DNA from 4 places in the Streptomyces sp. cg40 genome. Region 1 is predicted to be linked to each of the others. Evidence: riboswitches for the same ligand, from Rfam matches in the RefSeq annotation. Region 1 holds a riboswitch; each other region holds the start of a gene.
The links. Region 1 has a riboswitch for cyclic di-AMP ahead of ACQHII_RS19820 (transglycosylase family protein). Riboswitches for the same ligand answer to the same signal wherever they lie in the genome.
Positions count from the first base shown of each region.

Region 2: linked by a shared signal. The riboswitch ahead of ACQHII_RS28300 (transglycosylase SLT domain-containing protein) and the one ahead of ACQHII_RS19820 (transglycosylase family protein) in region 1 are both predicted to bind cyclic di-AMP.
Region 3: linked by a shared signal. The riboswitch ahead of ACQHII_RS13525 (M23 family metallopeptidase) and the one ahead of ACQHII_RS19820 (transglycosylase family protein) in region 1 are both predicted to bind cyclic di-AMP.
Region 4: linked by a shared signal. The riboswitch ahead of ACQHII_RS22975 (M23 family metallopeptidase) and the one ahead of ACQHII_RS19820 (transglycosylase family protein) in region 1 are both predicted to bind cyclic di-AMP.

Region 1 is NZ_CP190128.1:4,496,574-4,504,337, forward strand. Features, by position in the region: gene ACQHII_RS19800 (exopolyphosphatase) at 1-827, opposite strand, end outside; partial or broken gene ACQHII_RS19805 (DUF501 domain-containing protein) at 1,032-1,436, opposite strand; gene ACQHII_RS19810 (FtsB family cell division protein) at 1,472-1,948, opposite strand; gene eno (phosphopyruvate hydratase) at 2,064-3,350, opposite strand; gene ACQHII_RS19820 (transglycosylase family protein) at 3,663-4,349, opposite strand; cyclic di-AMP (ydaO/yuaA leader) riboswitch at 4,359-4,532, opposite strand; gene ACQHII_RS19825 (transglycosylase family protein) at 4,726-5,715, opposite strand; gene ACQHII_RS19830 (cytochrome P450 family protein) at 5,918-7,252, opposite strand; gene ACQHII_RS19835 (tetratricopeptide repeat protein) at 7,249-7,764, opposite strand, start outside.
Region 2 is NZ_CP190128.1:6,300,885-6,308,648, reverse strand. Features, by position in the region: partial or broken gene ACQHII_RS28310 (peptide MFS transporter) at 1-881, shown strand, start outside; gene ACQHII_RS28305 (CocE/NonD family hydrolase) at 897-2,891, shown strand; cyclic di-AMP (ydaO/yuaA leader) riboswitch at 3,155-3,326, shown strand; gene ACQHII_RS28300 (transglycosylase SLT domain-containing protein) at 3,330-3,797, shown strand; gene ACQHII_RS28295 (HAD family hydrolase) at 3,887-4,693, opposite strand; gene ACQHII_RS28290 (LacI family DNA-binding transcriptional regulator) at 4,800-5,828, opposite strand; gene ACQHII_RS28285 (carbohydrate ABC transporter permease) at 5,879-6,757, opposite strand; gene ACQHII_RS28280 (carbohydrate ABC transporter permease) at 6,754-7,743, opposite strand; gene ACQHII_RS28275 (ABC transporter substrate-binding protein) at 7,740-7,764, opposite strand, start outside.
Region 3 is NZ_CP190128.1:3,106,998-3,114,761, forward strand. Features, by position in the region: gene ACQHII_RS13500 (alkaline phosphatase family protein) at 1-555, opposite strand, end outside; gene ACQHII_RS13505 (DUF5998 family protein) at 555-1,142, opposite strand; gene ACQHII_RS13510 (GNAT family N-acetyltransferase) at 1,261-4,068, opposite strand; gene ACQHII_RS13515 (HPr family phosphocarrier protein) at 4,265-4,546, shown strand; gene ACQHII_RS13520 (GntR family transcriptional regulator) at 4,708-5,403, opposite strand; gene ACQHII_RS13525 (M23 family metallopeptidase) at 5,591-6,346, opposite strand; cyclic di-AMP (ydaO/yuaA leader) riboswitch at 6,360-6,523, opposite strand; gene ACQHII_RS13530 (M16 family metallopeptidase) at 6,725-7,764, opposite strand, start outside.
Region 4 is NZ_CP190128.1:5,196,968-5,204,731, reverse strand. Features, by position in the region: gene ACQHII_RS23005 (GTP cyclohydrolase II) at 1-113, opposite strand, end outside; gene ACQHII_RS23000 (MarR family winged helix-turn-helix transcriptional regulator) at 250-747, opposite strand; gene ACQHII_RS22995 (dihydrofolate reductase family protein) at 852-1,982, shown strand; gene ACQHII_RS22990 (alginate lyase family protein) at 2,087-3,292, shown strand; tRNA gene ACQHII_RS22985 (tRNA-Met) at 3,345-3,418, shown strand; gene ACQHII_RS22980 (PP2C family protein-serine/threonine phosphatase) at 3,540-4,631, shown strand; cyclic di-AMP (ydaO/yuaA leader) riboswitch at 4,796-4,952, shown strand; gene ACQHII_RS22975 (M23 family metallopeptidase) at 4,964-5,971, shown strand; gene ACQHII_RS22970 (aldo/keto reductase) at 6,038-6,982, shown strand; gene ACQHII_RS22965 (PrsW family glutamic-type intramembrane protease) at 6,989-7,764, opposite strand, start outside.

The DNA of each region.
Region 1 (7,764 bases):
ATGGAGGGGATCGCGGCGCGCTCGGCGTGGGTGGAGTTCAGCAAGGACTCCGTGATCTCCCGGACGCGGTCGTAGGAGACGCGGGAGTGGTGGATGGCCTCCGTGTCGTACTCGGAGAGGTTCTGGGCGATCGACGAGACCGTGGTGACCGAGCCGGCCAGGCCGACCAGGGTGCGGGCCTCGCGCAGCGGGACCGTCTTCGCGGCGAGGTCGAGGGCCTCCTCGATGTCCGCGCGCATCGCCGCCACCTGCTCCGGGGTCGGCGGGTCCGTGACCTTGCCGTCGGTGACGAGGTGGCGCTCGGTCATGCGGACGCAGCCGATGTCGACGGAGCGGGCGGCACGGACCTGGTCGTCGCCGACCACGAACTCCGTCGAGCCGCCGCCGATGTCCACGACGAGGTAGGGCTTCGCGAGGGCCAGGTCGTCCCGGCCGGTCAGTTCCTTGGTCGCACCCGTGAAGGAGAGCTCCGCCTCCTCGTCGCCGGTGATCACCTCCGGCTCGACGCCCAGGATGTCCAGGACGCCCCGGACGAAGTCGTCACGGTTCGAGGCGTCGCGCGAGGCCGACGTGGCCACGAAGCGGACCTTGTCGGCGCCCTTCTCGCGGATCACCTCCGCGTACTCACGGCAGGCCGCGAACGTCCGCTCCAGCGCCTCGGGGGCCAGCATGCCGGTCTTGTCGACGCCCTGGCCGAGCCGCACGATCGTCATCCGCCGGTCCAGCTCCCGCAGTTCACCCGTCGTCGGGTTCACGTCCGCGACGAGCAGCCGGATGGAGTTCGTACCGCAGTCGACCGCCGCGACGCGGCTGAAGCCCTCCTCCAGCAGCGGGACGTAGGAGAAGTACGTGCTGCGGATCGCGGCGGGGTCGGAGGTCTCGGCGGCCTCGGCGGGCAGTTCGTCGGCCGGGTCCGGTGCCGCCAGCGGCTGTACGCACGCGCCCTTGGCCCACCACTCCGGCAGCATCGCGAGCGCCTCGTCGCCGAGCGGGTTGACGCCCGGGCCCGCGGCCAGGGAGTGACCCACGAGGACGTGCAGGCACTTCACGCGGTCCGGCATGCCGCCCGCGCTCGGGAAGCCCTCCAGGACCTCGATGGCGTCGCGGCGCGCGATGTAGTCCTCGTGCGCGGCACGGTAGGCGGCGGCCAGTTCGGGGTCCGTCGCCAGCCGGGCCGTCATCTCCTTCATGACGCCGTTCGCCTCAAGGGTGCCGATCGCCGAGGCGGCCTTCGGGCACGTCAGGTAGTACGTCGTCGGGAAGGGCGTGCCGTCGGGGAGGCGGGGGGCCGTCTCCACCACGTCGGGCTGTCCGCACGGGCAGCGGTGCGCGATCGCGCGCAGGCCGCGCGGCGGACGCCCGAGCTGCTGCTTGAAGGCCTCGACATCGGCGTCGGTGGGCTCGGTGCGCGGAGTGGACGGCGGGGGCGTTTGCATGCCTCTACGAAAGTCTCTCTGAAGTGTCTGTCGGTTCACTGGTCGGAGGCGTCGGACTTGTCGACGCCGTCCCAGACGTTCGAGTACCAGGGACGGTCGGCCGCCCCCAGCTCGGCGCGCGACTGCTTGGCCGCGTCCGGGTCGATCACGATGTAGCCCGTCTCGCCGGGCATCACGTAGTGCAGCCGCTGCCGGATCTGCTGTTCCGCGTACGAGTCGTCCTGCCAGCGCGCCTTGAGGTCGCGCAGTTGCTCGACGCGCTGCCGGGCCTGCGCCTGCTGCCGCTCCAGCTCGGAGATCTCGGCGCGCTGGGAGACGTACTGCCTTATCGGGTACGCCAGCGCCACGATCAGCGAGCACAGCACCAGGGCGAGGAGGGCCGCCCGGCCGGTGAGCCGGGAGCGGCGGGCCTGCCGTTTGGTCTGGGAGCGGTAGACACGGGCCGCCGTCTGCTCGCCGAGCAGCTTGAGCCTGGTCGCGGTGGAGAACCGGTCCCGGTCCTTCACGGCCATGTCCCGCCTCCCCTTCACACGCGCGTACGTCCCCGCACACGGTACGGGACCGGGTGCGGGGACGTACGTACGACTGGCTAAGGCTTAACCCGGTATGGGTCAGCCGGTACCGGTCTCAGCCCTTGAAGCGCGGGAAGGCACTGCGGCCCGCGTACTCGGCCGCGTCGTCGAGGATCTCCTCGATGCGCAGCAGCTGGTTGTACTTGGCGACGCGGTCCGAGCGGGCCGGGGCGCCGGTCTTGATCTGGCCGCAGTTCACCGCGACGGCGAGGTCGGCGATGGTGACGTCCTCGGTCTCGCCGGAGCGGTGGGACATCATGCACTTGAAGCCGTTGCGCTGGGCCATCTCGACGGCGTCCAGGGTCTCGGTCAGCGAGCCGATCTGGTTCACCTTGACGAGCAGGGCGTTGGCGGTGCCCTCCTCGATGCCGCGGGCGAGGCGCTCGGGGTTGGTGACGAAGAGGTCGTCGCCGACGATCTGGACCTTCTCGCCGAGACGGTCGGTGATGACCTTCCAGCCGGCCCAGTCGTCCTCGTACAGCGGGTCCTCGATGGAGACGAGCGGGTACGCGGAGACGAGCTCCTCGTAGTACTCGGTCATCTCGGCGGCCGAGCGGGACTTGCCCTCGAACTCGTACTTGCCGTCCTTGTAGAACTCGGACGCGGCGACGTCGAGCGCGAGCGCGATCTGCTCGCCGGGGACGTAACCGGCCTGCTTGACGGCCTCGATGATGAGGTCGAGGGCGGCGCGGTTGGACTCCAGGTTCGGGGCGAAGCCGCCCTCGTCGCCGAGGCCGGTGGACAGGCCCTTGGTCTTCAGCACCTTCTTGAGGGTGTGGTAGACCTCGGCGCCCCAGCGCAGCGCCTCGGAGAAGGACTCCGCGCCGATCGGGGCGATCATGAACTCCTGGATGTCCACGTTCGAGTCGGCGTGCGAGCCGCCGTTCAGGATGTTCATCATCGGAACGGGCAGCAGGTGCGCGTTCGGTCCGCCGAGGTAGCGGAAGAGGGGGAGGTCGCTGGCCTCGGAGGCGGCGTGCGCGACGGCGAGGGAGACGCCGAGGATGGCGTTGGCGCCGAGCGAGCCCTTGTTGTCGGTGGCGTCCAGGTCGAACATCGCCTGGTCGATCAGGCGCTGCTCGGTGGCGTCGTAGCCGACGAGCTCCGGGCCGATCTGCTCGATGACGGCGAGGACGGCCTTCTCGACGCCCTTGCCGCCGTAGCGGTTGGGGTCGCCGTCACGCAGCTCGATGGCTTCGAAGGCACCCGTGGAGGCGCCGGACGGAACGGCGGCACGACCCGTGCTGCCGTCGTCGAGGCCGACCTCGACCTCGACCGTGGGGTTGCCTCGGGAGTCCAGGATTTCCCGGGCTACGACGACGTCGATGGACGGCACGAGCATCTCCTTCTTGGGGTCTGACGCGGCTGCGGCAACACCGCAGCGGCTCTGCGAGACGAGCCTAACCGGCTCGGGGCGATTGGCCATCCGGTCGGCCGCCTGATGGACAGAACCGAGAGTAAATTGTTTCCGAACGGAACAAAGAGTCCCGCGAAAGAACACGGGGACAGGAGTGGGCGCACAAAAAAAGCCCCGCTCCGGTGCGTACGGGGGAACACGCACCGGAGCGGGGAGCCCGTGGGGGACGGGGGTGACCCTCACGAGGTCTCCATGATGCAGTCCACGGATGTGAGGGCGCTGTGGTTCAGCTGAGTGCTACTTAAGGTGGAGCTGCTGACCCGGGTAGATGAAGTCGGCGTCGTCGATGATGCTCTTGTTCAGCTTGAACAGCTGCTGCCAGCCGCCCTTGACCTTGTGCTTCTCGGCGATGGAGCTGAGGGTGTCGCCCTTGACGACCTTGTACTCGCCGTCGCCCTTCTTGACCTTCTTGCCGGTCGGGGTGGTGACGGTCTTCTTGACGGCCGGGCGCTCGGCGGAGCGCGACGCGGTGGTGTCGGTCGTGGAGCGCTCGGTGGTGGCCTTGGACGAGGAGCTGCTGCTCGACGAGCTGGAGCTGCCGCCGGAGTAGGCGGCGCTCGACAGACCGGTGCCGCAGACGGGCCAGGCGCCCTTGCCCTGGGAGGCGAGGACCTTCTCGGCCACGGCTATCTGCTGCGACTTGGAGGCCTGGTTCGCGGTGGAGGCGTAGGCGGTGCCGCCGTACGCGGCCCACGTCGAGGCGGAGAACTGGAGACCGCCGTAGTAGCCGTTGCCCGTGTTGATGGACCAGTTGCCGCCGGACTCGCACTGGGCGACCGCGTCCCACTCGGAGGCGGTGGCGGCGGAGGCGCTGCCGGTGGCCATGAGCGGAGCGGCGATGGCGACACCGGTCACGCCGGCGAGCGTGGCGACGCGGGTGGCCTTGGACGGACGGCGGTGCTTGCCCTTGCCGGAAAACAGCATGGAAGATCCCAATCCCCTCACCGACGCCTGCGAGGTGAGCTGTCGGGTTCGGGCCGTGTGAGTTGCCCGGCCACGCACCTCACGGTGCGCGACTTGACCCCAAGCCGGTTCCGGACGTCTCTCGACTCCCGGGCCCGGCACTTACCTTGGGTCCCCCGCTCCTGCCTACGGCGCTTGACGCGACGACTGTTCCCGGAGGCCGCTGGCAGGACTCGGCGTGTGCGGCAGCCGGGGCTCGTGGTGACGAGCGGCCTTGACCGTAGACAGGGAATCGGCGGAATTTCAAAGACGATCAGGGCTTCTGAGACTCATCCCACACTTTCACCAAACCGGACATTCGGCTCGAAGTGTGACGTGAACTCCCGCTGTTTTACTGCTACTTTCCGCCCGTTTCAGCACTGACGTCCAGGGTCTGACCGGCGACGACAGTGGACGGATCGGCGCCTATCACCTTTTTGTTCTCGGCGTACAGCGCGCGCCATCCGCCCTCGAAGCCAAGGGAGTCGGCGATGGACGCGAGGGAGTCGCCGGCACGGACGGTGTACGTCTGCGGCGCCGCGCTCTCGCCGGAACTCTCCTCGGCGCTCGCTCCGCGGTGCTTGCCGGTGCTCTGCTGCTCGACTCCCTGGTCGGCCGAGTCGTCGAGCGCGCCGGTGTCGACGAGGCTCCACTTGCCCACCGCCTGCCCCGAGTTGTCCGATTCGTCGATTTTCGGGGAGGCGGCGGCCGAGCCGTCGTCCGCCGAAGGGGTGGTGGACTTGTCGGACTTGGTGGGGTTGTCCGTCGCGGAGGGAGTCGGGCTCTGCGAATCGGAGGGAGTCGGTTCCGTGTTGCCGGAGTCGGACAGCCCGAACGATCCGGAGGCACCGGAGGAGTCGGAGGCATCGGAGGAGTCGGAGGAGTCCGAAGAACCCGAGGAGCCCGACGAACCGGTCGCGTCGGCCGACGGCGAGTCGCTCGCGACGCCGGTGTCGACGTTCGCCGAACCCGAGGTCGTGGTGAGGCCGGCGACCAGCGCGCAGGTGACCCACTCGGAGGTGCCCTTGGCGTCGAGGATCTTCTCTGCGACGGCTATCTGCTGGGAGCGGCTGGCGAGGTCGGCGGTCGGGGCGTAGTCCTCGCCGCCGTACTTGCTCCAGTCGTCCTGGGTCAGCTGCAGCCCGCCGTAGTGGCCGTTGCCGCTGTTCTCGCTCCAGGCACCGCCGGTCTCGCATTCGGCCACCTTGTCCCAGGTGGTGCCGTCGGCTGCGTTCGCGGCGGCGGCGCCGAGGAGGGGGATGGCGATGGCGGAGCCGGTCACGCCGGCCGCGACGAGGATTGCCGGAGCCTGACGGGGGCGACGGTGACGACCGTTCCCGGAGAGCATGCGGAGGCCTTTCGCGTGACGACTTGGGGGAGCGCGCGGCGGGTGCTGCGGGGCGCCGCGCTGGTATGCGAACGTAGCCGCAGTCGATCACTTGTCACAAGTTAATGCCACGTAGATCACGTGAAGATCACAGAGTTGAGGAACTGTCATCTTCGGGTTTACGCGGCGAGATGCCCTGTTCGGTCCGGGTCTACGGCGGTGTCTACGGGGTTGGTGTGCCCGCTCGCGGGGTGAACTCCACGGGCAGGGTGCGCAGTCCGCGCATGATGAGGCCGCCGCGCCAGCGCAAGTCGGCCGGATCCGCAGCGAGTTGGAGGTCGGGCAGCCGGGTGAGCAGCGTGGCGAGCGCGGTCTGCCCCTCCAGGCGGGCGAGCGGGGCGCCGAGGCAGTAGTGGATGCCGTGACCGTAGCCGAGGTGTTGATTGTCACGCCGTCCGAGATCGAGGACATCGGGATCGGCGAACCGTTCCGGATCGCGGTCCGCGGCGGCCAGTACGACGAGCACGGGGTCGCCGGCCGCGATGTCCTGCCCGCCGAGGGTGAGGGGCCGGGTGGCGAAGCGCCAGGTCGCCAGCTCCACCGGGCCGTCGTAGCGCAGGAGTTCCTCGACGCCGGTTTCGAGGAGGCCGTGTTCGCCCGCGGCCAGTGACTTCTCCAGGCGGGCGCGCTGCTCGGGGTGGGTGAGGAGGGCGTACGTGCCGTTGCCGATGAGGTTGACGGTCGTCTCGAAGCCGGCGAAGAGCAGGATGAAGGCCATCGCCGCGGCTTCGTTCTCGGTGAGGTGCTCGCCCTGGTCGGAGGCCCGGATGAGGGCGGAGATGAGGTCTTCGGTGGGGGCGGGGGCGGAGGTGCCGGGGAAGGTCTCGCCGGGGTGCGAGGCAGGGGCTTCGGGGAGGGCTTCGCGCTTGCGGTGGATGAGGTCGGCGAGATAGCCGCGCATCTTCTTCACGGACCGCGCGACTCCGCCCCTGGGCCCGCCCCCGTGCCGGATCATCATGCCCGCCCAGTCCCGGAAGTCGTCCTGGTCCTCGCGGGGGACGCCGAGCAGGTCGCAGATGGCGTAGATGGGGAGCGGGAAGGCGAAGTCGTGGATGAGGTCGGCGGAACCGCTCGCCGCGAACCGGTCGATGAGCTGGTCCGTCAACTCCTGCACCCGAGGCGCGAATTCGGCCACCCGACGGGGTGTGAACGCCTTGCTGACCAGTCGTCGGAGCCGGGTGTGGTCCGGCGGGTCGATGTTGAGCAGATGCGTCATCAACTCGGCCTTGCGCTCCCCCGGGATACCCGTCTTGCCCTTGGCGTGCGCGGGTTCGTCGTGATGCGCGGGGTTCTTGGACAGCCGCGGGTCGGCGAGCGCCTGCTTGGCATCCGCGTACCGCGTGACCAACCAGGCCTCCACTCCGCTGGGAAGCCGCGTCCTGTGCACGGGTGCGTGCTCACGGAGCCAGGCGTAGGCGGGGTAGGGGTTGGTGGCGAACTCCCAGGTGAAGAGTTCGGGGGCGGGGATGGAGGGGTGGGGGTGCGGCTGGTCTGTCACTCCTTGACGGTATCTGGGGTTGCGGGGTGACCCATATCGGTGGCTTTCCGGTACCAGAGCTTCGCTTCTTCGGGTTTGCCCTGCTTTTCGAGGAGCGTGGCCAGGCGGTAGGCGCCATAGGAGTCGCCGGACTCGTGGGCCTTCGTGTATTGATCGCGGGCTTCGTCGGGGTGACCTTGCTTTTCCAGTACGACGCCGTAGTGGGCGATGTCTAGAGGCCAGGCGTCGTTGTCCGCGAAGTGCGTCTCGGCATCCGCCGGGGACCCCGGCTCATGCTTCAACAATCGTTGCAGGTAATTTGCCCGCTCGTCGCCGTCGCTCGCCGCGCGCCCCAGCCATACCTCGGCCTTTTCGCGCTGGTTGTACAGGAGAAGACACAAGGCCATGCTCAGGGCAACCTCGGTGTATCCCGCGCTCGCCGCTGCTCCGTAGCGCTCGCCCGCGGCTTCGACCTCCCCATTTCCGAGCAGCACACCCCCCAAGCGGTGCGCCGCCTCCGGGTTCCCCTCCTG
Region 2 (7,764 bases), 1.8 Mb from region 1:
CGGCTCGTACCGCGCGGTGTTGTGGGGCGGGGTCCTCATCGCCTGCGGGCACTACGCGATGGCGGTCCCCACGGGCACGATGACCTGGGCCGGCCTCGGCCTCATCAGCGCCGGGACCGGCCTGCTCAAGCCCAACGTGGCCACCATGGTCGGCAAGCTCTACCGCACCGACGACGAACGCCGGGACGCCGGATTCGCGCTCTACTACATGGCGATCAACATCGGCGCCTTCGCGGGCCCGCTGATCACCGGCTGGCTCGGCGACCACGAGGGCTGGCACTGGGGCTTCTCGGCCGCCGCGATCGGCATGACCTTCGGGCTGATCCAGTACGTCGCCGGCCGCCGCCATCTCGCCGGGCGCAGGAACACCGCCGAGTTCGCACTCGCACCGGACGCGCTGCGCCGCGCGGTACGGCTGATCGTCGTAGGAATCCTGGCGGCCGCCGTGCTCGCGACCGCGCTGTCCCTCGCCGGCCGGCTCACCATGGGCCGCTTCGTCGACCTGCTCACGGTCATCTCGGTCATCGCTCCGGTCGTCTACTTCGCGGTGATGTTCATGAGCCCCCGCGTGACCCCCGAGGAACGCGGCCGACTTCGTCGGCTCGTACTTCCTGCTCGGCCTCGGCGACATCCTCCTGGAGACCTCGGGCATGTCGGCCACCACGAAGCTCGCCCCGGCCGCCTTCTCCAGCCAGACCATGTCCCTCTGGTTCCTGTCCCTCGCCCTCGCGAACGGCATCCAGGCCCAGACGGTGAAGCTCTACGACGACGTCTCCAAGCCGGCCTACTTCGGCGTCAACGGCGCGATCGCGGTGGCCGCGGGCCTCGCCGTGATGGCCGCCGCGCCCTGGCTGCGCCGCACCATGCACCCGGTCCACTGAACCCAGGGGTCCCCCATGCGCATCCGTACGTCCTTCCCCCACGAGACGGCCCACGAGGACATCCGCATCCCGATGCCCGACGGAACACGCCTCTACGCGCGCGTGTGGCGCCCGCTGACGGACGAACCCGTACCGGCGCTCCTCGAATACCTCCCGTACCGCCTGACCGACTGGACCGCGCCGCGGGACGCCCAGCGCCACCCCTGGTACGCGGGCCACGGCTACGCCTCCGTACGGGTCGACGTCCGGGGCCACGGCAACAGCGAGGGCGCGCCCGGCGACGAGTACGACGCGCAGGAACTCGCCGACGGCGTCGAGGTCGTCAACTGGCTTGCCGCGCAGCCCTGGTGCACCGGCAAGGTCGGCATGTTCGGCATCTCCTGGGGCGGCTTCAACTCCCTCCAGATCGCCGCCCTCGCGCCGGAACCCCTGAAGGCGATCGTCACCGTCTGCTCGACCGACGACCGCTACGACAACGACGTCCACTACATGGGCGGTTCGGCCCTCGCCGTCGACCTGCACGCCTGGGCCGCCACCATGCTCGCCTTCGTCGCGCGCCCGCCGGACCCCGAGTACGCGGGCCTGGTCTGGCGCGACCTGTGGCTCAAGCGCCTCGAACGGATCGACCCGTTCATCCACACCTGGCTCGCCCACCAGCTCCGCGACGACTACTGGAAGCACGGCAGCGTCTGCGAGGACTACGGCGCGATCGGCGCCGCCGTCCTGGCGGTGGGCGGCTGGCACGACCCGTACCGTGACACGGTCCTACGACTTCTCCAGCACCTCCCGCCGGAACGGGTGCGCGGCCTGATCGGGCCGTGGTCGCACCAGTACCCGGACCGGGGGCTGCCTCCCGGTCCCGCGATCGGCTTCCTCCAGGAGACCCTGCGCTGGTGGGACCACTGGCTGAAGGACATCGACACGGGGGTCATGGAGGAGCCTCCGCTACGGGCCTACGTCAGCGACTCGCACCCTCCCGCCACGGTCTACGACACCCTGCCGGGCCGTTGGCTCGGCGAGCCCGCGTGGCCCTCGCCCAACGTGAAGACGACGACGTACGGCCTCCGGGGTGCGCCCGTGCTGGTCCGCTCCCCCATGCACACCGGGGTGGACGCGGGCCGTTTCTTCCCGTTCGGGAACGACGCCGATCTGCCGCCGGACCAGCGGGACGAGGACGCCCGGTCGGCGTGCTTCGAGTTCGAGGTGCCGGCCGAGACGTGGGTGCTGGGGCGGCCGAGGGTGCGGCTGCGGCTGACCTGCGGTGTGCCGCGCGGGCAGGTGATCGCGCGACTGTGCGATGTCGCGCCGGACGGCTCGTCGACGCTGGTCACCCGGGGTGCGCTGAACCTGTCGGCTCGGTTCGGGCGGGATCGGGCGGTGCCGTGGACGCCGGGGGCCACGGAGGACGTGACCTTCGAGCTGAACGGCATCGGGCACGCCTTTCCGCCCGGGCACCGGATCCGGCTCGCAGTGTCGTCGGCGTACTGGCCGTGGATCTGGCCGCAGCCGGAGTCGGGGGCCGGGTTCACGCTGGATCCGGAGGGGAGCGCGATGGAACTTCCGGTGCGGGAGCGGGAGTTGGGTGCTCCTATTCGCTTCGACGAGCCCGAGGAGGCCGCGCCGATCGGGGTCAACTACCCGGCCACGCTGGACGAGCCGCGGCCCGAGCGGCTGGTCGTACGGGATGTGGCGAAGGGCGAGTGGCGGCTGGAGGTGGATCCCCGGTACGGCGGCACGCGTGTGTATCCGGACGGCTTGGAGTTCACCGAGGACGCGCTGGAGACGTACACGATCGACGAGTCGGATCCGCTGTCCGCCCGGACGCGGTCCGACTGGACGATCCGGCTGCATCGGCCGGAGCTGGGCTGGGACACCACCGTGCGGACGCGGTCCGAGATCACTTGCGACGAAACGGACTTTATTACCTCGAATGAGGTGATCTGCACCGAGGGCGGTGAAGTGATCTTTCACCGCACTTGGGAGAAAAGGATTCCGAGAACTGCCAGTTGAGGATGAATGCCCGATTTGCCGTTCTTAATCCTGCCGTGAGTTGGGTCACGCGTTTCTGTGCATGGCCTGTGGTCCTGTGTTTTTACGTTTCCCCTTGTGGTTATTGACAGTTGAACCTTGGCTTACGCAAAGGATCAAGTGCCCCATACGCCTCAGACAAAGGTCAATAGGGGTTAGGTGTGATTCCGCCACTTGTTCCGGACATGTGCTCTCGCATAGTTTCCGGGCCTGTCGAGCGGAACGCCGAATCCTGCCGCCGCCCGGCATCCCAGTCACGAACTTCTCGCACGGCAGGAGCGGGGGACCCAGGTAAGTCGCCGGACCGGTCAGCTCGACCGGGACGGCTTGGGGTTAAGTCACGTCCGTGAGGGCGTGGCCGGGCACCTCCCAGCCCGAACCCGACAGCTCACCTCGCAGGCGACGGAGAGGAACCTCGTCATGCCTGCATCCGCTCAGTCCCGCCGTGCTCGCCTCGTCCGCCGTGTCGTTGTCGCCGGTACCGGTGTCGCGATCCTCGCACTGCCCGTCGTGGGGGCGACCACCGCGTCGGCCGCGACGACCTCGTCGACCACGGTCGCCGGGTACCCCAACACCCTTGACGGGTGGATCCGCGAGTCGCTCGCGATCATGGCGCAGAAGGGGATTCCCGGTACGTACAACGGGATCTACCGCAACGTGATCCGTGAGTCGTCCGGCAACCCGTACGCGATCAACAACTGGGACTCCAACGCGGCGGCGGGTACGCCGTCGAAGGGGCTGCTCCAGGTGATCGACCCGACGTTCAACGCGTATCACGTTGCCGGGACTTCGTTCGACCCGTACGACCCGGTTGCGAACATCACCGCCGCCTGCAACTACGCGGCGGCCGTGTATGGGTCCATCGACAACGTTTACGGGGCTTACTAGAAACTGTTGGATCGGCCACGACGGGTTGTGTTTTGAGTGGCACCGCCGTCGTGGCTGGTCGCGCAGTTCCCCGCGCCCCTGAAAGACCTTCAGCTGAGGAGTCTTTCCAGGACCAGGGCGATTCCGTCGTCCTCGTTCGACTTCGTCACCTCGTCCGCCACCGCCTTGAGTTCGGGGTGGGCGTTCGCCATCGCCACTCCGTGGGCCGCCCAGTCGAACATCGGGATGTCGTTCGGCATGTCGCCGAAGGCGATGGTGTCGGACGGGGTCAGGCCCAAGTGGCGGGCGGCGAGGGCGAGGCCGGTCGCCTTGGTGATGCCGAGTGGCTGGAGTTCGACGGTGCCGGGGCCCGACATGGTGACCGAGGCCAGGGAACCGACCACCGAGCGCGCCGTGGACGCCAACTCGTCGTCCGCCAGGGCCGGGTGACGGAGCAACACCTTGCTGATCGGTTCGGACCAGAGGTCGTCGCGCCTGCCCACCCGTACCGCGGGGAGCGTGGGGTGCGGCATCAGGTAGCCGGGCTCGATGAGGGTGAGGCCGTCCACTCCGTCCTGGTCGACCGCCGCGTAGACCTGGCCCACTTCCGCCTCGATCTTGCCGAGCGCGGTCTCCGCCAGCTCACGGTCCAGGGTGACCGACCAGAGCAGACGGTCCGCGCCGGCGTCGTACAACTGCGCGCCCTGTCCGCACACCGCGAGCCCCCTGCTGCCGAGGTCTTCGAGGAGCGGGCGCACTCTCGGGGCGGGCCTGCCGGTGACGACCAGGTGCCGGGCGCCGGCCGCCGCCGCCCTCGCGAGTGCGATGCGGGACCGGTCGGAGAGCGTGTCGTCGCCGCGCAGCAGCGTTCCGTCCAGGTCGGTGGCGATCAGTGCATATGCGAGGGGTGCGGCCATGATCAGAGAATACGGATGGAACGCCCCACCGACTCGACACGAACCGGACGGCTGCTGCCTTCACATGCGTTGACCCGAGTTCCGGTTGGTTTGACAGTTACGGCGGTTATGCCGACTCCCGGATCACCAGTTCGGTGGGCAGGATCACGCCGGCCGTGTCCTCGCCGGCGATCTGGGCCAGGAGCATGCGGACCATCTCGGCGCTGATGCGGTCGTAGGGCTGGCGCATGGTCGTGAGGGCCGGGGTGATCGCCGTGGCCGCCGCCGAGTCGTCGAAGCCTCCGACAGCGATGTCATCCGGGACCGAACGGCCGGATTGCTGGAGGGTGTTGACCACTCCGAGGGCCATGAGGTCCGAGGCCACGAACACCGCGTCTATGTCGGGGGCCCGCGTGAGGAGTTTGCGGGCTGCTTCCTCGCCGCCCGTGCGGCGGTAGTCGCCTTCCACTACGAGTGCGGGGTCGTGGGGCAGGCCCGCCTCCGTGAGGACGTCCCGGTAGCCGGCCAGGCGGTCGGGGCCGCCCGGGGCGTCGAGCGGGCCGGTGACCATCGCGATGCGGCGTCTGCCGCGGGAGATGAGGTGGCGGACCATCTCCTGGGCGCCGTCGCGGTCGGCGGCGGCCACGTAGCTGTACTTGGAGGCGGGGCCCAGCGGCTTGCCGCAGGCCACCAACGGGATGCCGGCGTCGCGGAGTTCGGCCGCGACCGGGTCGCCGCTGTGGTTGGAGACGAGGAGGACTCCGTCGACGTGGCCCGAGGTGATGTACCTCGTGAGGCGGCGGCGGTCGTCCCTGGAGGAGGCCAGCATCAGGAGCAGCGGGATGTCGTGGCGGGCCAGGTGTTCGGTGCAACCCCGCAGCAGGACGTTGAAGTTGGGGTCCTCGAAGAACTTCTCCTGCGGCTCGGTGAGGAGGAACGCCACCGAGTCCGACCGTCCGGTGCTCAGGGAGCGGGCGTGCCGGTTGACGACGTAGCCCGTCTTCCTGATCGCCGTCTCCACGGCGGTGCGGGCGGCCGGTGAGACGTAGTGGCCGCCGTTGAGGAAGCGGGAGACGGTCCCCCGGGAGACTCCTGCCTCCCGGGCCACGTCGTGGATGGTGGGCGGTTTGCGGCGTCCGTTCGGACTGGTGGTCATGGTCCTCGTTCTGGGGTTTCAGTGGGGGGAGTCGGCGCTCGGTGCCTGCCTCACGCCTTGACCGAGCCGCTCAGCAGGTCCAGGGACCAGAAGCGCTGGATCACCAGGAAGAGCGCGATCAGCGGCAGGATCGCGAGGAAGCAGCCCATGATGACCAGGGTGTAGAGGGCGGGCTGTGAGGCACCCTGGTTGAGCAGGGTGTAGAGGCCCAGTGTGAGCGGGAACTTGGTGTCGTCCGCGAGCATCACGTACGGCAGCAGGAAGTTGTTCCAGATGCCGACGAACTGGAACAGGAACACCGTGATGAGCCCCGGCATCATCATCGGCACCGCGATCCGCGAGAAGATCCGCCACTCGCTCGCGCCGTCCATGCGGGCGGCTTCGAGGAGTTCGGCGGGCACGGAGGCCGCCGCGTAGATACGGACGAGGTAGACGCCGTAGGGGGAGAGGATCGACGGGAGGAGCATCGACCAGTAGGAGTCGGCCAGGCCCAGCTTCGAGAGGAGCAGGTACTGCGGGACCGTCAGGACGATGCTCGGGACCAGGACGCCGGCCAGCATCAGCTTGAAGACGAACTCCCGGCCGCGGAAGGCGAATCGGCCCAGCGCGTAGCCGCCGGCGGCCGAGACCGCGGCGGAGAGCAGGGCGCCGCCGCCCGCATAGAAGAGGGAGTTGACCATCCACTCCCAGTAGATGCCGTCCCGGTAGGAGCTCAACTCCTTGAGGTTGTCGAGGAATCCGGTGCCGGGGGCGAAGGTGAAGGTGGAGAAGAGTTCGCCGTGGCCCTTGCTGGCCGCGATGACCACCCAGGCCACGGGGATCAGGCAGTACAGCGAGCCGAGGATCAGCACCAGGGTGGGCACCCACGCGGTGCGCCTGGGCTTACGGAGTCCCTGGTCGGCGTCGGCGGTGAGGGTGAGGGGGGTCATGCCCGGTCCTCCCGGGTGTAGCGGTCGGAGACGCGCAGCAGCGTGAAGGAGAGCGCGAAGGTCGCCAGGGCCAGCACCACCGCGGTGGCGGAGGCGCCGTAGATGTCCGACCTGAGGAAGGCGGCGTCGTAGATGGCCATCAGCGGACTCCAGGAACTGGAGAGGCCGTTGGTCAGCGGCTTGAGCGCCATGGGCTCGGTGAAGACCTGGAGGGTGGCGATGACCGAGAAGAAGAACGTGAGCACGAGGGACGGCATCACGATCGGGATCTTGATCCGCAGCGCGATCTTCAGGTCGGAGGCGCCGTCGATGCGGGCGGCCTCGTAGATCTCCTGCGGGATCGAGCGCAGGGCCGTGTAGATCACGATCATGTTGAAGCCGGTGCCGCCCCACACCGCGATGTTCGCGAAGGACAGGTACAGGTTGCCGCCGTCGAACAGGTCCGGCTGCGGGAGGTTGAACTCGCGCAGCAGGTAGTAGAAGGGGCTGACCGTCGGGAGGTAGAGGAAGCCCCACATCAGGGCGGCGATGATCCCGGGGACGGCGTACGGCAGGAAGATCGCGAGGCGGGCGAACTTGGCGCTGCGCGCCCGCGGGGTGTCCAGCATCAGCGCGAAGACCAGGGCCAGACCGAGCATCGTGGGGATGACGATCAGGCCGTAGCCGAAGGCGCGCAGGACGCTGTGGCCGAACTCGGAGTCCTCGAAGACGGCGGTGTAGTTGCCGATGCCGTTCCACACCTGCTGACGGGCGCCCTTGCCGAGGCCGATGCCCTTGACCTGGACCTTGTGGAGACTGAGCCACACCGCGTACCCGATCGGTACGACGGTGAAGGCGGCGAACAGGAGCACGGCCGGTACCAGGAACCAGTACGGCGCGCTGCGGCCACGGCGGCGGATGCGGCGGGGGCGGACGGTGGTGGCGGTGCCGTCCGCCAAGGGCCCGGCCGACGTACGGCCGGAGCCCTTGAGCGGAGTGGCGGTCATGCCTCGGTCACCTTGAAGCCC
Region 3 (7,764 bases), 1.4 Mb from region 1:
ACTGAGCGCGACCTTCGTCAGCGGGGTGTTCTGGAAGGTGGGCGACGACACCTGGGCGGCGTGCACGCCCGCGTCCTGGGCGAGTTGGAAGACCGTGGGGTACGGCTGCCAGGGCTTCGGCGACGTCCACGGCTGCCAGCGCAGCTGGTTCATCAGCGCGCCGGTGTCCGGGTTGCGCACGGTGTAGCCGGGCAGGCCGTGCGCGCCGGGCGGCAGGCCGGTGCCGACGGAGGCCAGCGAGGTCGCGGTGGTCGCCGGGTAGCCGGCCGTGAGCGGACGTCCCGTGCCGCCGCGCGAGCTGCCGAGGAGCGCGTGCAGATACGGCGCCTCGTCGGCGTGGTCCTTGATCTGCTCCCAGCCGAGGCCGTCGACCAGGAAGACGCAGTTGCGGTCGGCCGGGGTCAGTTCCGGGATCGCCGCGGCCATGCCGGGTACGCCCATGCCGGCGGCCAGCGTGGGCAGCAGGTCGGCGAGGGAGCCGGAGCCGTACTCGGGGACGGGCGCGGAGGCTACGGCGAGGGGTTCGGGGTGGTCCCAGGTTGCGGGCTGCGCCATCAGCGGGGTACGTCCGCGGTCGCCTCGGACAGCGCCTGCGCGAAGGCGAGGGTCTGCTGCACGGTCTCCGGGCCGTCCCCGGCCTCGCTGACGCGCAGGCTCAGGTCGTCCGCCGTCGAGTTGCCCGTGTAGCCGTGGTCGGCCTCGCAGTTGGGGTCGCCGCAGGCGGCCGGCTCCAGGTCGATCCGGGAGACGGCACCCCAGCCGATGGTCAGCACGACCTCGCGGGGCGGTGTGCCCGGCTTGTACGACTCCGGGTTGGCGACCACGCGGCTCAGCACCACCGACGAGATCCGGCCGATCTTCACGGACTCCGTGGACGTCGTGGCGTAGGGCGTCGGGGAGGTGCTGTCGGCGGCCTGCTCGTCGGTGTGGCTGACGATGAAGCGGTTGCCGGTGAGGACCAGCACGGTCACGTGCCGGCGCACCTCGTTCTGGTCGAACGTGGTCTCCTGGTGGACCAGGAACGACCGGATCGGCTCGCCGCCGACGGCGGCCTCCACCGCCTCGGCCACGAGGGCCGGGTAGTAGCCGCTGCGCTCGATCGCCGCACGCAGCCCCTGGGTCGTCGTACTGGTCTTGGCCATGACGTCCATCCTACGGTGGCCCACTGACTGCGAGGCACCGCAGAGCACGGTCTTGTCACAGCCGTCTCAGTACACGGGACCAGCACCCGGAAGCGGCCGTCCGCGCGCGGGAGGTCCATCAGTACACGGGAAGCGTCCTCGGGCCGAGGTCGTCGCGGACCGGCGGCGGGGCCAGGCGGACGGAGGCGCCGAGCACGCTCAGGCCGTGCGCGGCGACGACGACCGGCTCCAGGGTGACCGCGACGACCTCGGGGTGGTCGTCGACCAGTCGCGACACCCGCAGCAGCAGTTCCTCCAGGGCAGGCGTGTCGACGGGCGTCGATCCGCGCCAGCCGAACAGGAGGGGTGCCGTCCGGATCGACCGGATCAGCGAGGCGGCCTCCCGGTCCGTGACCGGAACCAGCCGGTGCGCGGTGTCCCCGAGCAGCTGCGAGGCGGCTCCGGCGAGTCCGAACGACAGCACGGCGCCCGCCGCCGGATCGATGACGGCCCGTACGACGGTGTCGACCCCGCGCGGCGCCATCCGCTGCACCACCGGCCGCAGTTCCTCCGGCCTGCCGAAGAGCTCGCCCAACTCGGCGTACGCGCGCCGCAGTTGGTCTTCGTCCGCGAGATCCAGGCGTACGCCGCCCAGGTCCGCGCGGTGGCGCAGGTGCGGGGCGGTGGCCTTGAGGGCGACCGGGTAGCCGAGGGTGCGGGCGGCCTCGGCGGCGGCATCGGGGGTGGGCGCGGGCAGCGCGCGGTGCACGTCGACGCCGTACATCCCTAGGAGTTCGCAGGTCTCGTCGACGCCGAGCGTGAGGCCCTGCCCGCGCGCGAGGAGCCCGCCGATCAGCCCGGCGGCCCCCTTCTCGTCGATGTCCTCGTACTCGGGCACCCGGCCGGGGTCGACGGCCTCGCGCCGCCACTGGGCGTACTTCACGGCTTCGGCGAGAGCGCGGACCGCGCGTTCGGCGGCGGGGTAGGCGGGGATGAGGCCGACGCCTTCGGAGGCCTGCACCGCGCTGGGCGGCCGCTCCTCGGAGCGCTGGGAGTCCTCCCGCCTCGAAACGGCCCGCGGTGCCGTACTGGTCGCGGCCGACAGCGCCGCCGCGAGCCCTCCGAGCTCCACATGGACCACCAGCACGGGCTTCCCGGGGACGGTCTCGGCCGCCGACCGCAACGCCTCGGCCAGCGCCGCGTCCTCCGCAGGACCCTCTCCCACCGCCGGTATCGCGGTCACCACGACCGCGTCGCACGCCTCGTCGGCCAGCGCGTCCGACAGCGCCCGGTGGAAGTCCGCCGCGGTGGCCGCCGTGGTGAGATCCAGCGGAGGGAGCGGGCGCAGCCCCTCGGAGAGGCACGCGTCGTACGTCAGGAGTCCCAGTGACTCGGAGTTCCCGAGGATCGCCACCCGGGCCCCGCCGGGCAGCGGCTGGCGCGCGAGCAGCAGTCCCGTGTCGACGAGTTCGGTGATCGTCTCGACGCGGATCACGCCGGCCTGCCGCAGCAGCGCGGACACCGTGGCGTGCGGCAGGCGTGTCGCGCGTACGGCGTGTCCCTGGGGGGCGGATCCCGCGCCCTGGACCACTACGAGCGGCTTCGCCGCCGCTGTGCGCCGGGCGAGGCGGGTGAACTTGCGGGGGTTGCCGATGGACTCCAGGTACATGAGGGCGACGTCGGTGTCGGGATCGTCGTACCAGTACTGGAGGACGTCGTTGCCGGAGACGTCCGCGCGATTGCCGGACGACACGAAGGTGGAAACGCCGGTGACACCGGTGACGCCGCCGCCGCGCCGGTGCAGGCGGGAGAGGAGGGCGATGCCGATGGCGCCGGACTGGGCGAACAGGCCGATGCGTCCGGGGCGGGGCATCTCGGGGGCCAGAGACGCGTTCAGGCGTACGTCGGCTGCGGTGTTGATGACCCCGAAGGCGTTCGGCCCGATGATCCGCATGCCGTACGTGCGCGCGTGCCGGACGAGTTCGCGCTGGCGCTCGCGTCCCTCGGGGCCGCTCTCGGCGTAGCCGGCGGTGACCACGACGAGTCCCTGCACCCCGTGTTCGCCGCACTCGGTGACGACCTGGGGGACGTGTTCGACAGGGACCGCGACGACCGCGAGGTCCACGGGGCCCTCGATGTCACGCACCGAGCGGTGGGCCGGTACCCCGTCGAGTTCCTTCTGCCCTTCGGGGAAGGCCTTGTTGACGGCGTACAGGTCGCCGGTGAATCCGGCGTCCCTGATGTTGTCGAGAACGCTGCGGCCCACCCCTCCGGGGGTACGTCCGACACCGATGACGGCGACCGAGCCGGGCACCAGCAGCCGTCGTACCGACCGCGCTTCGGCGCGCTGTTCCCGCGCACGCTGCACGGCGAGGGACCTGTCGGTGGGTTCGAGATCAAACTCCAGGCGTACGACGCCGTCCTCGAAGCTGCGCTTCTGGGTGTAGCCGGCGTCCGTGAACACCTTGATCATCTTGTTGTTCGCGGGCAACACCTCGGCGGCGAAGCGGCGGATGCCGCGCTCGCGGGCGACGGCCGCGATGTGCTCCAGGAGGGCGGAGGCGACGCCCCTGCCCTGGTGCGCGTCCTGCACCAGGAAGGCGACCTCGGCCTCGTCGGCGGGGGCGGAGGCCGGACGCCCGTCGGCACTAATGCGGTCATAGCGTACGGTGGCGATGAACTCGCCGCCTACGGTGGCCGCGAGTCCCACCCGGTCCACAAAGTCGTGGTGCGTGAAGCGGTGGACATCCTTGGCGGACAGGCGAGGATACGGCGCGAAGAAGCGGTAGTACTTCGACTCGTCGGAGACCTGCTCGTAGAAGCTGACCAGGCGATCGGCGTCGTCGACGGTGATGGGCCTGACGCGCGCGGTACCCCCGTCGCGCAGCACGACGTCGGCTTCCCAGTGGGCGGGGTACTCGTGCCGGTCCGACGAGGTCTGCTGCATGGGGCCCAGCGTACGGCTCGCGTCCGACAACGGCGCGAGGCAGTCTGTGGGTGAAAGCAGCGAGGAGACGAGGGGAAGTGGGGCCGAGGCCGCGGTCCGACACCCCTTTCCGGACGGTCCGCGGGGCCGCTCCGGGCTCGCTTCACGTGTGGGAAACTGGTCTAGACAACCCTGAGACTCTGAAGGGCAGCATCACATGGCTGAGCGCCGCGTCAACGTCGGCTGGGCGGAGGGCCTTCACGCCCGTCCCGCCTCCATCTTCGTCCGGGCCACCACGGCCGCAGGTATCCCCGTGACGATCGCCAAGGCCGACGGCAACCCCGTCAACGCGGCCTCCATGCTCGCGGTCCTGGGCCTGGGTGCCCAGGGCGGCGAGGAGATCGTCCTCGCGTCGGACGCCGAGGGCGCGGACGCCGCCCTCGACCGGCTGGCGAAGCTGGTCGCGGAGGGTCTCGAGGAGCTCCCCGAGACCGTCTGAGTTACCCGCAATTGATGGTTGCGGTGATTTCGCCGCAAAACCGATGCACCGCAACCTCGAAGGGCTCGCCCGAATTACCGGGCGAGCCCTTCGCAATTCCACTTGCGGGCAGCAGAAATAATCCCCCGCGAATTATCCCCTCTTTGTATACGGCGCCCGTGTTAATGCCGGAGGCCCGACATGTTTACGGGAGGTTGCGAAGTCCTCACACGGTCCGTGCCGTTCGCCCCGCCGGGAAAGCGCAGCCGGTGCGCGCTGCCCGCGCGCTCGGTGTGCAGGGCGGTGATCGCCCGCGCGCGCTCCCCGTCGCCGCGCGCCACGGCGTCCACGATGGCCCCGTGCTCCGCCCAGGACTCCACGGGGTTGGCCGGTGCCTCCACCGCGTACATCCAGGCGATCTTGTGCCGCAGTTGGGTCAGCATCGAGGTCAGGGCGGGGCTCCCGGAGGCCTGGGCCAGCGTCTCGTGGAACCAGCTGCCCAGGGAGCGCAGATCCTCGCTGTTGCCCCTCCTGGCGCGCTCCTGGCCCAGCCTGACGAGTCCGCGCAGCACCTTGAGGTGGGCCTCGGTGCGCCGCTGGGCGGCCCGCGAGGCGCCGAGCGGCTCCAGCAGCATCCGCATCTCCAGCAGGTCGGCGGCCTCCTGCTCGGTCGGTTCCGCGACGCACGCGCCCGCGTGCCGCCGGGTCACCACGAACCCCTCCGCCTCCAGCGTGCGCAGCGCCTCCCGCACGGGGACGCGCGAGACGCCGTACCGGCGCGCGAGGAGTTCCTCCGTGAGCCGGCCGCCGCGCTCGTAGACACCGGCGACGATGTCGTCCCGGATCGCCGTGCATACCGAGTGCGCCGGAATACGCATGTCCGACCTCCGCCTTAATCCCCGTGAAACGTCGACGATTGACGTGTGTTCCGTGACTCTATTGCAATCAGCGGGAATTTCCGATGGCGGACCGGAATCCATGGATATTTTTTGGACAGGAGGGGTCCGGAAACGCCGAAAGCCCCGGCCGACGGGCCGGGGCTCCGGGAAGTGCGGTGGTGCGTCGTCAGACGTTGACGCCGTGCTTGCGGAGGTAGGCGACGGGGTCGACGTCGGAGCCGTACTCGGCGGTCGTACGGGCCTCGAAGTGGAGGTGCGGTCCGGTGACGTTGCCGGTCGCCCCGGAGAGACCGATCTGCTGGCCCGGGGTGACCTTCTGGCCGACCGAGACGCCGATGGACGACAGGTGGCCGTACATGGTGTACATGCCGTCGGCCATCCTGATCACGACCTCGTTGCCGTACGAGCCGCCCCAGCCTGCCTCGACGACGGTGCCGGAGCCCACCGCGTGGACGCTGGTGCCGGTCGAGGCGTGGAAGTCGATGCCCGTGTGGGCGCCGGAGGACCACAGGGAGCCGCCGGTCTTGTAGCCGGTGGACACATAGGAGTTGGCGACCGGCGCGACGAAGGTGTTGAGCCTCTTGCGCTCGGCCTCGCGGGCGGCGCGTGCCTGGGCCTCGCGGGCCGCCTCGGCCTGGGCGGCGGCCTTGGCGCGGGCGGTCTCCTCGGCCAGCGTCTCGGCGGCGGCCTGCCGCTGGGCGACGGCCTGGGCGTCGATCTTCTCGGCCACGGAGTCGCCGATGGCGACGACGGGGGTGAGGCCGGTCTGTTCGGGGGTGGGCTCCGCGGCGAACGCCGGGGCGGCGGCCAGGGTGCCCACTACCCCGGAGGTGGCGAGAGCCGCGACGCTCGCGGCACGAACGGTGGTGCGGTGGGTCCGGCTCGGGCGACGGTGCTTCCCGGTGGCGCGGGTGAACGCCATGAAGTGGCTGGTCCTTTCCTTCCTTCTCGCCTACCGGGTTAGCTGACGGGTTCGGAGCAGGAAGGTCTCCTACGGACTCCCCCGCTGTGCGCGCGGGCGTCCGATTCACCCCAGGGACTCATGTGGGTCCCCGGCTCCCCTGGCTCGCGCCGTACGGGGACTCGGCGATGACTGTCCGGTGCCGCGAGTGCGGCGCGGTGCCTGACGGACAGCCGGACCGACGCTAAGGGGGGCCACTTTCAATCCCCAAACGGATCACGGTTTTTGTAGCGCACGCCACAGGGCAGACAGGCAACCTCTCCCCCAATTCGGACAATAGGGAGCCCTGACGGCCGTTCAGTCATCAGGGCTCCCCCACGCGCGCGTGCCGCTCTGCGTCTACTCCGCTGGAACGACGGTCACTTCGCCGATACCGAGGGCCTCGACGGGCTCCTTGATCTGCTCCGCGTCGCCCACGAGGATCGTCACCAGACGGTCCACCGGGAAGGCGTTGACGACCGCCGCGGTGGCCTCCACGGTGCCGGTCGCGGCGAGCTGCCGGTACAGCGTCGCCTGGTAGTCGTCGGGCAGGTGCTGCTCGACCTGGTCGGCCAGCGTGCTCGCCACGGCGGCGGCGGTCTCGTACTTGAGCGGCGCCACCCCGACGAGGTTCTGTACGGCGATGTCCCGCTCGGCGTCGGTGAGTCCGCCCTCGGCGAGCTTGCGGAGCACCGTCCACAGGTCGTCCAGGGCCGGACCGGTGTTCGGGGTGTCCACGGAGCCGCTGATCGCCAGCATCGAGACGCCCGTGCCGTCGGGTGCCGAACGCAGCACCTGGCCGAAGGCCCGCACACCGTAGGTGTAGCCCTTCTCCTCGCGCAGGACGCGGTCCAGGCGGGAGGTGAGGGTGCCGCCGAGGCAGTACGTGCCGAGCACCTGTGCGGGCCACACGCGGTCGTGCCGGTCGGCTCCGACGCGGCCGATGAGCAGCTGCGTCTGCACGGCGCCGGGCCGGTGCACGATCACGACCCGCCCGGTGTCGTCGGCGGTCACCGCCGGCACGGGGCGCGGCTGGCCGGCGGGCCCGGTCCACGAGCCCAGGGTGTCGGCGAGCAGCGCGTCCAGGTCGATGCCGGTCAGGTCGCCGACGACCACGGCGGTGGCGGTCGCGGGGCGGACGTGCCGGTCGTAGAAGGCGCGTACGGCCGTGGAGTCGATCTTCTGGACGGTCTCCTCGGTGCCCTGGCGCGGGCGCGACATGCGCGAGCTCGCCGGGAACAGCTCCTTGGAGAGCTCCTTGGCCGCGCGGCGGGACGGGTTGGCCGTCTCGTGCGGGATCTCGTCGAGGCGGTTGCGGACCAGCCGCTCGACCTCGCTGTCCGCGAAGGCGGGTGCCCTGAGGGCGTCCGACAGCAGGCCGAGGCCCTTGGCCAGGCGAG
Region 4 (7,764 bases), 700 kb from region 1:
CCGTCGGTCAGGCCGTGGAAGGTGACGAGTTCGGTGTCGACGCTGTAGCCGTCGTGGAAGCGCAGCGGTACCCGGACGCGGGCACGCGGAGTGGCGGCGGGGAAGTCGGGCATGCGGGTCTCCGAGTCCGAAGGGTGGCGTAGTGGATGCGCTATATGTTTCAAAACTGAAGCACATCCACGATCACGGACCCTACCTCATGCTTGAAATTTGAAGCAACAGATTTGTGCGACGGCTCACGAAGACGGCTCACGAACACGGAGGCGTGGAGCGGCGGCGCCACGGCACGTCCTCCGGCGTCTCCAGCGCCCGCGCGATGCCCGTGCTGATCTCCTCCAGCTGCCCCACCTGCTCCGGGGTGAGGTGGTCGAAGATCGCGGCCCGGACGGTCTCGACATGCCTCGGCGCCGTACGCACCAGCACGTCCATCCCCTCGTCGGTCAGCACCGCCGTACTGCCCCGCTTGTCCGACGGGCAGCCCTCCCGCCGCACCAGCCCGTCCTTCTCCAGCCTGGTCACGGCGTACGTCAGCCGGCTCCGGGTGATCTTCGACTTCTCGGCGAGGTCGGTCATCCGCAGCCGGTGGTCCGGTACGTCGGAGAGGTTGGCGAGGATGGAGTAGTAGAGGTGGGGCATGCCGGCCTCCTGCTGGAGCTGCCGGTCGATCGCGTCCTCCAGGAGGTGCGTCGCGGCGATGTAGGCGCGCCAGGCGCGCTGCTCCTCGGCGGTGAGCCAGCGAGTCGTCATGCCCCCAGTGTAGGTTTGTTTCAAACTTGAACCAAGCCCCGTCATTTCACCAAGCCCCGCCGTTCCAACAAGCCCCGTCATTCCACCGAGCCGGGAGCCCGTCGATGCCCCACCCGTACGTCCTGCTGTCCGCCGCCGTCTCCCTCGACGGCTACCTCGACGACACCGGCCCCGACCGGCTGCTTCTCTCCAGCCCCGCCGACTTCGACCGCGTCGACGAGGTCCGCGCGTCCGTCGACGCGATCCTCGTCGGCGCCGGCACCATCCGCGCGGACAACCCGCGCCTGCTCGTGAACTCCCCGGAGCGCCGCGCGGCCCGCCTCGCCGCGGGCAAGCCGGAGTACCCCCTCAAGGTCACGGTCAGCGGCTCCGGCGACCTGGACCCGAGCGCCAACTTCTGGCACACGGGCGGCGGCAAACTCGTCTTCACGACGGACAAGGGCGCGGAGCGGGTACGCCAACTCGGCCTCGCCGCCGACGTGTTCGACCTCGGCCCCGAACTCGACTGGCGCCGACTGCTCGAACACCTCCACTCAGCCAGGGGAGTTGACCGCCTGATGGTCGAGGGCGGTGGCACCGTGCACACCCAGCTCCTCCAGCAGGGCCTGGCCGACGAACTCCAACTCGTCCTGTCCCCCCTCTTCGTGGGCACCCCGGACGCCCCCCGCCTCTTCGGCCCGGGCACGTACCAGGCAGGCCGCCTCCGCCTCCTCGAGACCCGCCCCATCGAGGACGTCGTCCTCATGCGCTACGAACCCACCGCCCCCGGCACCGGCGACCTCCCCTCCGCCGCCGACCACCACTGGCTCGCCCTCGCCTGCGACCTGGCCGCCGACTGCCCGCCCTCGGAGACGGCGTTCAGCGTCGGCGCGGTGGTCGTGGCCGAGGACGGCACGGAACTGGCCCGGGGCCACTCCCGCGAGGCCGGCGACCCGGTGGTCCACGCGGAGGAGGCGGCCCTCGCCAAGCTGGACCCGGCGGACCCCCGCCTCGCCACCGCCACGGTCTACGCGAGCCTCGAACCCTGCACCCACCGCGCCTCCCGCCCCAAGCCCTGCGCCCGCCTGATCCTCGACGCGGGCGTACGACGCGTCGTGACGGCCTGGCGCGAGCCGGACACGTTCGTGACGGCGGCCGACGGAAGCGGGGCGCTGGCCGCGCGGGGCGTCTCCGTGGTCGTACTCCCGGAGTACGAGGACCGGGCGAAGGCGCCGAACCGCCATCTGCCCGGCTGATCCACACCCTGTGGACGCACGACCGGCCCATCAGATCCTGCGGCCCACCGCCCACCGGGTCACGCTCGCAGTGAACCGGTGCGGACAAGGTGGAGGTAGGACACATGAGGGCAGTGGCGGTGCTGGGCGCGTCCGTGGCCGTAGGGCTTCTCGCCTCGTGCGGGGCGGCGGACACCGGTACGCGGACCATGGCACGGGCGCTGCCCGCCGGCGCGGCGTTCACGCACCCCGGAGTGCTGGTCAGCAAGGCGCAGCTGGACGCCGTACGGAAGAACGTGACGGCCGGGAAGCAGCCCTGGCTGAAGGCGTACTTCGGGATGCGGGACAGCAAGTACGGGTCGTACAAGTACACGGCGAAGCCCTACGCCGACGTCGACTGCCCCTGGAACGGCAAGGCCGCGCACGGGTGTGTCGAGGAGCGCGAGGACGCGATCGCCGCGTACACGCAGGCGCTGCTGTTCAGCATCACGGGCAAGGAGCACCACGCGCTCAAGGCGCGGGAGATCATGGACGACTGGTCGGCGAAGATGAAGGAGCACACCTCCGAGGACGCCGGGCTCCAGACCGCGTGGGCCGGGTCGACCTGGGCGCGGGCGGCGGAGATCGTGCGGTACACGCCGGGGGCCGGATGGCCGGACGACCGGGTGCAGCGGTTCGCGACCATGCTGCGCACCGCCTATCAGCCCGAGGTGACGAAGGACCTGCCGGACTACAACGGCAACTGGGACCTCGCGATGACCGACGCGGCGATCGGTATCGCCGTCTTCCTCGACGACCACAAGGCCTTCGACGCGGCCGTCGCCCGCTTCCGCGACCGCGTGCCCGCCTACTTCTACCTGGAGAAGGACGGCAAGGTGCCGCTCACCCCGGCCCGCTCCACCGTCACCACCCCGCAGAAGCTCACGACGTACTGGTTCAAGCAGACCACCTTCAAGGACGGCATCGCCCAGGAGACCTGCCGCAACTTCAAGCACGTCGGATACTCGCTGGCCGCCACCGGGCACATCGCCGAGACCGCCTGGCACCAGGGCGTCGACCTCTACAAGGACGTCAAGGACCGGCTCGCCGCCGCCCTCGACCTCCACGCCCGCTACCAGCTGGGCGAGGCCGCGCCGGCCTGGTTGTGCGGCGGCAAGGTCGACCGGAACATGGGGCCCGACCTGGAGGTTCCGCTCAACCACCTGGAGGACCGGCTCGGCATGAAGCTGCCCGCCGCGCACAAGCTCGCCGAGACCACCCGGCCGGCCGGCAGCGACGACCTCTTCGTCTCCTGGGAGACCCTCACGCACGCCGGTAACCCCGCCGACTGAAACGTGTGTGACATCGGGCCCCGCGAATGGCGTATAGTTGGGAACACAACGGCGCGGGGTGGAGCAGCTCGGTAGCTCGCTGGGCTCATAACCCAGAGGTCGCAGGTTCAAATCCTGTCCCCGCTACTAAGGCCGAGGGCCGGAATCCAGAAATGGGTTCCGGCCCTCGGTGTATTCCCGCAGTTTTCTCCACCCCGGTCGGCCCACCCCGCTCGCAGTCCTCCCCCCGCCAGGAAAAACTGGACGCGTGGAGGAGGGTACGTATGTGCGAGCCGGCGGGCGCGCTCTCGCCTTCGTCCGCCGCCTGCCCCCGCTGCTGCTGATCGTCGGCGTCTGCTACGACTACTTCACCCCGCAGAACTTCACGGCGGCCCCGTTCTTCACCGCCGCCCCGCTCGTCGCGGCCCCGCTGTACTCGCGGCGCGGCACCGTGCTCACCGGTCTGGCCGCGTTCCTCGTCGGCCTCGTGGTCCACCTCAGGCTCGGCATCGTCTTCCACATGGACGCGGTCACGGAGGCGGTCACCGTGGCGACGGTCGCCGTCCTCGCGGTCCTGATCAACCTCCTGGTCCGCCGCAGCCGCGAACAACTCGCCTCCGTACGCGAGATCGCCGAGGCCGCCCAGCGCGCCGTACTGCCCGAACCGGCCGAGCGGATCGGCGGGTTCGAGATCGCGGCGCGCTACGAGGCCGCGCAGGAGGGCGCGTTCATCGGCGGCGACCTGTACGCGGTGCAGGACACCCCGCACGGCGTACGGCTCGTCGTCGGCGACGTACGCGGGAAGGGCATGGGCGCGGTCGCCGCCGTGGCCGTGGTGATCGGGGCGTTCCGGGAGGCCGCCGAGCAGGAGAGCACGCTGGAGGCGGTCGCGCAGCGGCTGGAGCGGGCCCTGGCGCGCGAGGGCACCCGGCGCGACGGGCTCGACGCGTTCGAGGGGTTCACCACGGCCGTCCTCGCCGAACTCCCGCACGGCGACGGCGTCTTGAGGATCGTCGACCGGGGCCACCCGCCGCCGCTGCTCCTGCACGCGGACGGCACCGTGGACACCCTGCTCGTCAAGGAGCCCGCACTGCCGCTGGGAATGGGCGAGTTGGGCTTCTGGCCCGACCGGGCGGAGGAGTTCGCGTTCCCCGGCGGCGCCACCCTGCTCCTCTACACCGACGGCCTGTCCGAGGCCCGCGACGGCCATGGCGTGTTCTACGACCCCGGGGAGCGGCTGACCGGGCGGACCTTCCGCAGCCCGGAGGCGCTGCTCGGTCTCCTCGCCAAGGAGGTGCGCCGCTATGCCGGGGGCGGGATGACGGACGACATGGCGATGATCGCCGTACGCCATCCATGACCGGGTCGACGACTGGTCAACTCACCCGTTTTTCGCCGGTCGTGGGCCCTTCGTCCAGCAAGGAAAGGTTAATGATCAAGCGAACGGGCTTGGAAACGGACGCCCGTGTCTATTAACGTTCGATAACGCAGCACGGTCGTCCCAGCCGTCACAAGAGACAGCTCCGTGCGCACGCGCCGAATTCCGCAAGGGAACCGGGGAACCACCACTTGGGGTGAATCGCACGTCGACAGTCGTGGGAACACGACCGGTTTACGCGCGTAGGAGACCTTCCTGCTCCGAACCCGTCAGCTAACCCGGTAGGCGAGAAGGAAGGAAAGGAGCACGCCCACGTGGCGTCCAACCAGGCTGCCCCAGAAGCCCCGTTCGTCTACGGCGGTTACCGCCCCGACGAGGGACCCTGGGAGGAGTGGAACCCCAGCGCGGAGACCGTTCCTCCCAACCGCGGCAAGCACCGTGTCGCCAAGCAGCGTGGTGGCGGAGGATTCGCCCGCAGCTCCACCGTCCTGGGCGTCGGTGTCATAGCCGCCGTCAGCGCCGGCGGGATGGCCAGCGCCAACACGGGCAAGCCGCCGGTCTCGATCTCCATGCCGGACCTGCCCAGCGTGGGTCACCTGCTCGACGACTCCCCCAGCACTCCCAAGGGTTCCGCGACCGCTCTCAGCAGCGTCGGCGTGACCACCACCGAGACCGCCAAGGGCACCTCGGACGCCGGTGAGCTGCTGCGCAACCGGATCATGGAACAGGCCGAGCTCCAGCAGCTCCAGGTCGACGGCAAGTCCCAGGCCGCCGCCGAGGCCGCCGTCGCCAAGCAGGTCGACGCCGCCGCCGCGAAGGCCGAGCAGGACGCCGCGAAGAAGGCCGCCGACGCGAAGAAGGCCGCGGAGGCCGCCGCCAAGAAGAAGGCCGAGGCCGTGAAGCTCGCCGCGCTGGCGAAGCAGTACACGCTGCCGGTCGTCTCGTACACGATCACCGGCACCTTCGGCCAGGCCGGCTCCATGTGGTCCTCCGGGTACCACACGGGCCTCGACTTCGCCGCCCCCACCGGCACGCTGATCAAGGCCATCCACAGCGGCACGGTCACCGAGGCGGGCTGGGCCGGGTCCTACGGCTACCGCACGATCCTCACCCTCGACGACGGCACCGAGCTGTGGTTCTGCCACCAGTCCTCGATCAACGTCAGCGTCGGCCAGAAGGTCGCCACCGGTGACGTCATCGGCCGCGTGGGCGCGACCGGCAACGTGACCGGGCCGCACCTGCACCTCGAGGTCCACATCAACGGCGCCGCCACCGCGAGCGACCCGGCGCCCTGGCTGCGCAGCAAGGGCCTCAACCCCTAAGGGTCTTAAGGGGCTTGGCTCAAGGGTCTGGAATATCCGGTTCCGGTCCGGCGGTTGAAGTGAGGCATGACTTCTCTTCGCAAGCTGGGCCGGTCCGACCTGGAGATCTTCCCGCTCAACCTCGGCGGCAACGTGTTCGGCTGGACCGCCGACGAGGCGACCTCCTTCGCCGTGCTCGACGCCTACGCCGCCGCGGGCGGCAACTTCGTCGACACGGCCGACTCCTACTCGGCGTTCGCCCCGGGCAACCAGGGCGGCGAGTCCGAGACCGTCATCGGCAAGTGGGTCAAGGCCCGCGGCAACCGCTCCGACGTCGTCATCGCCACCAAGGTCAGCCAGCACCCCGACTTCCCGGGCCTGTCCGCGGCCAACATCAAGGCCGCCGCAGAGGCCTCCCTGCGCCGCCTCGACACCGACCACATCGACCTCTACTACACCCACTTCGACCAGGTCGACGTGCCGGTCGAGGAGATCGTCGGCGCGCTGGACGAGCTGGTGAAGGCGGGCAAGGTCCGGTACATCGCCGCCTCCAACATCACGCCCGAGCGCCTCCAGGCCTCCCTCGACTTCTCCGACCGCGAGGGCCTGGCCCGCTATGTCGCGATCCAGCCCCACTACAACCTGGTCTCGCGCGACACCTACGAGGGCGAACTCCGGGACGTGGCCGAGCGCAACGGCCTCGCGGCCCTCCCGTACTTCGCCCTCGCGGCCGGTTTCCTCACCGGCAAGTACCGGCCCGGCACGACCGTGGACAGCCCGCGCGCCGGACGGGCCGCAGGCTACCTCGCGTCCGAGCGCGGCCAGCAGGTCCTGACCGCCCTGGACGAGGTCGCGGGAGCCCACGACGCCTCCGTCGCGACGGTCGCCCTCGCCTGGCTCGCCGCCCAGCCCACGGTCGCCGCCCCGATCGCCTCCGCCCGGAGCGTCGAGCAGCTCCCCCACCTGCTCGCCGCGGCCGAACTGTCCCTCACGGACGCCGAGATCGAGCAGCTGACCCAGGCATCGGCCTGAGGGTCGTCAGGACCGGTACGGGTTGTACGAGGGATACGGCGCCGCCGTGTTCCCGTACAACCCGTACACCGGCCACGGCGGCACCACCACCGGCACCGGCGGCGCGATCCGCCGCGCCGCGTACTCCAGCGCGGGCCGCGCCACCTCCCGCCGCTGCCACAGCTCGTGCAGCAACTCCCTTTCCCGTACGGCGAAGTCGGCGCCGGCGCGGCCCCGCGCGGCCCGGTGGCGCAGGAACGCCAGGGAGGTCGCGCAGGCCTCGTAGCGGGTCACCGAGCGGGCCCCGGGACGGCCGAGGTGGTGGCCGGCGTAGTCGCGGGCCAGGCTGCGGGCCCTCATCGAGCCGAGCACGAACGGTTCGACGGGCGTCAGCCAGCCCGCCAGGACATACACCGGCAACTCCTCGCGCACGGCGCGCAGTTCGCGTTGCCGGGTCCAGACCGCGAGCCAGGTCAGCAGGCCGAACGCGGGCACCATGAACAGGCCGTAGACCTCGAAGAAGCCGTACTGGCCGAAGGTCGAGGAGCCGTTCCAGACCGCGTGCATGCCCATCGCGAGGAGCAGGCCGGTCAGCGGGACCAGGACGCGGCGGACGGGCCGGCGGTCGGGGGAGAGCGCGGCGATGCCGAAGCCGATGCCGGTGAGGACGGTGAACAGGGGGTGCGCGAACGGGGACATGACGATGCGCACGAAGAAGGTCGCCGCCGTCACTGAGGTGAAACCGCGGTCACCGGTGAGCTGGTCGGTGCCGAAGGCGGTGCCGAGGTAGAGGATGTTCTCGG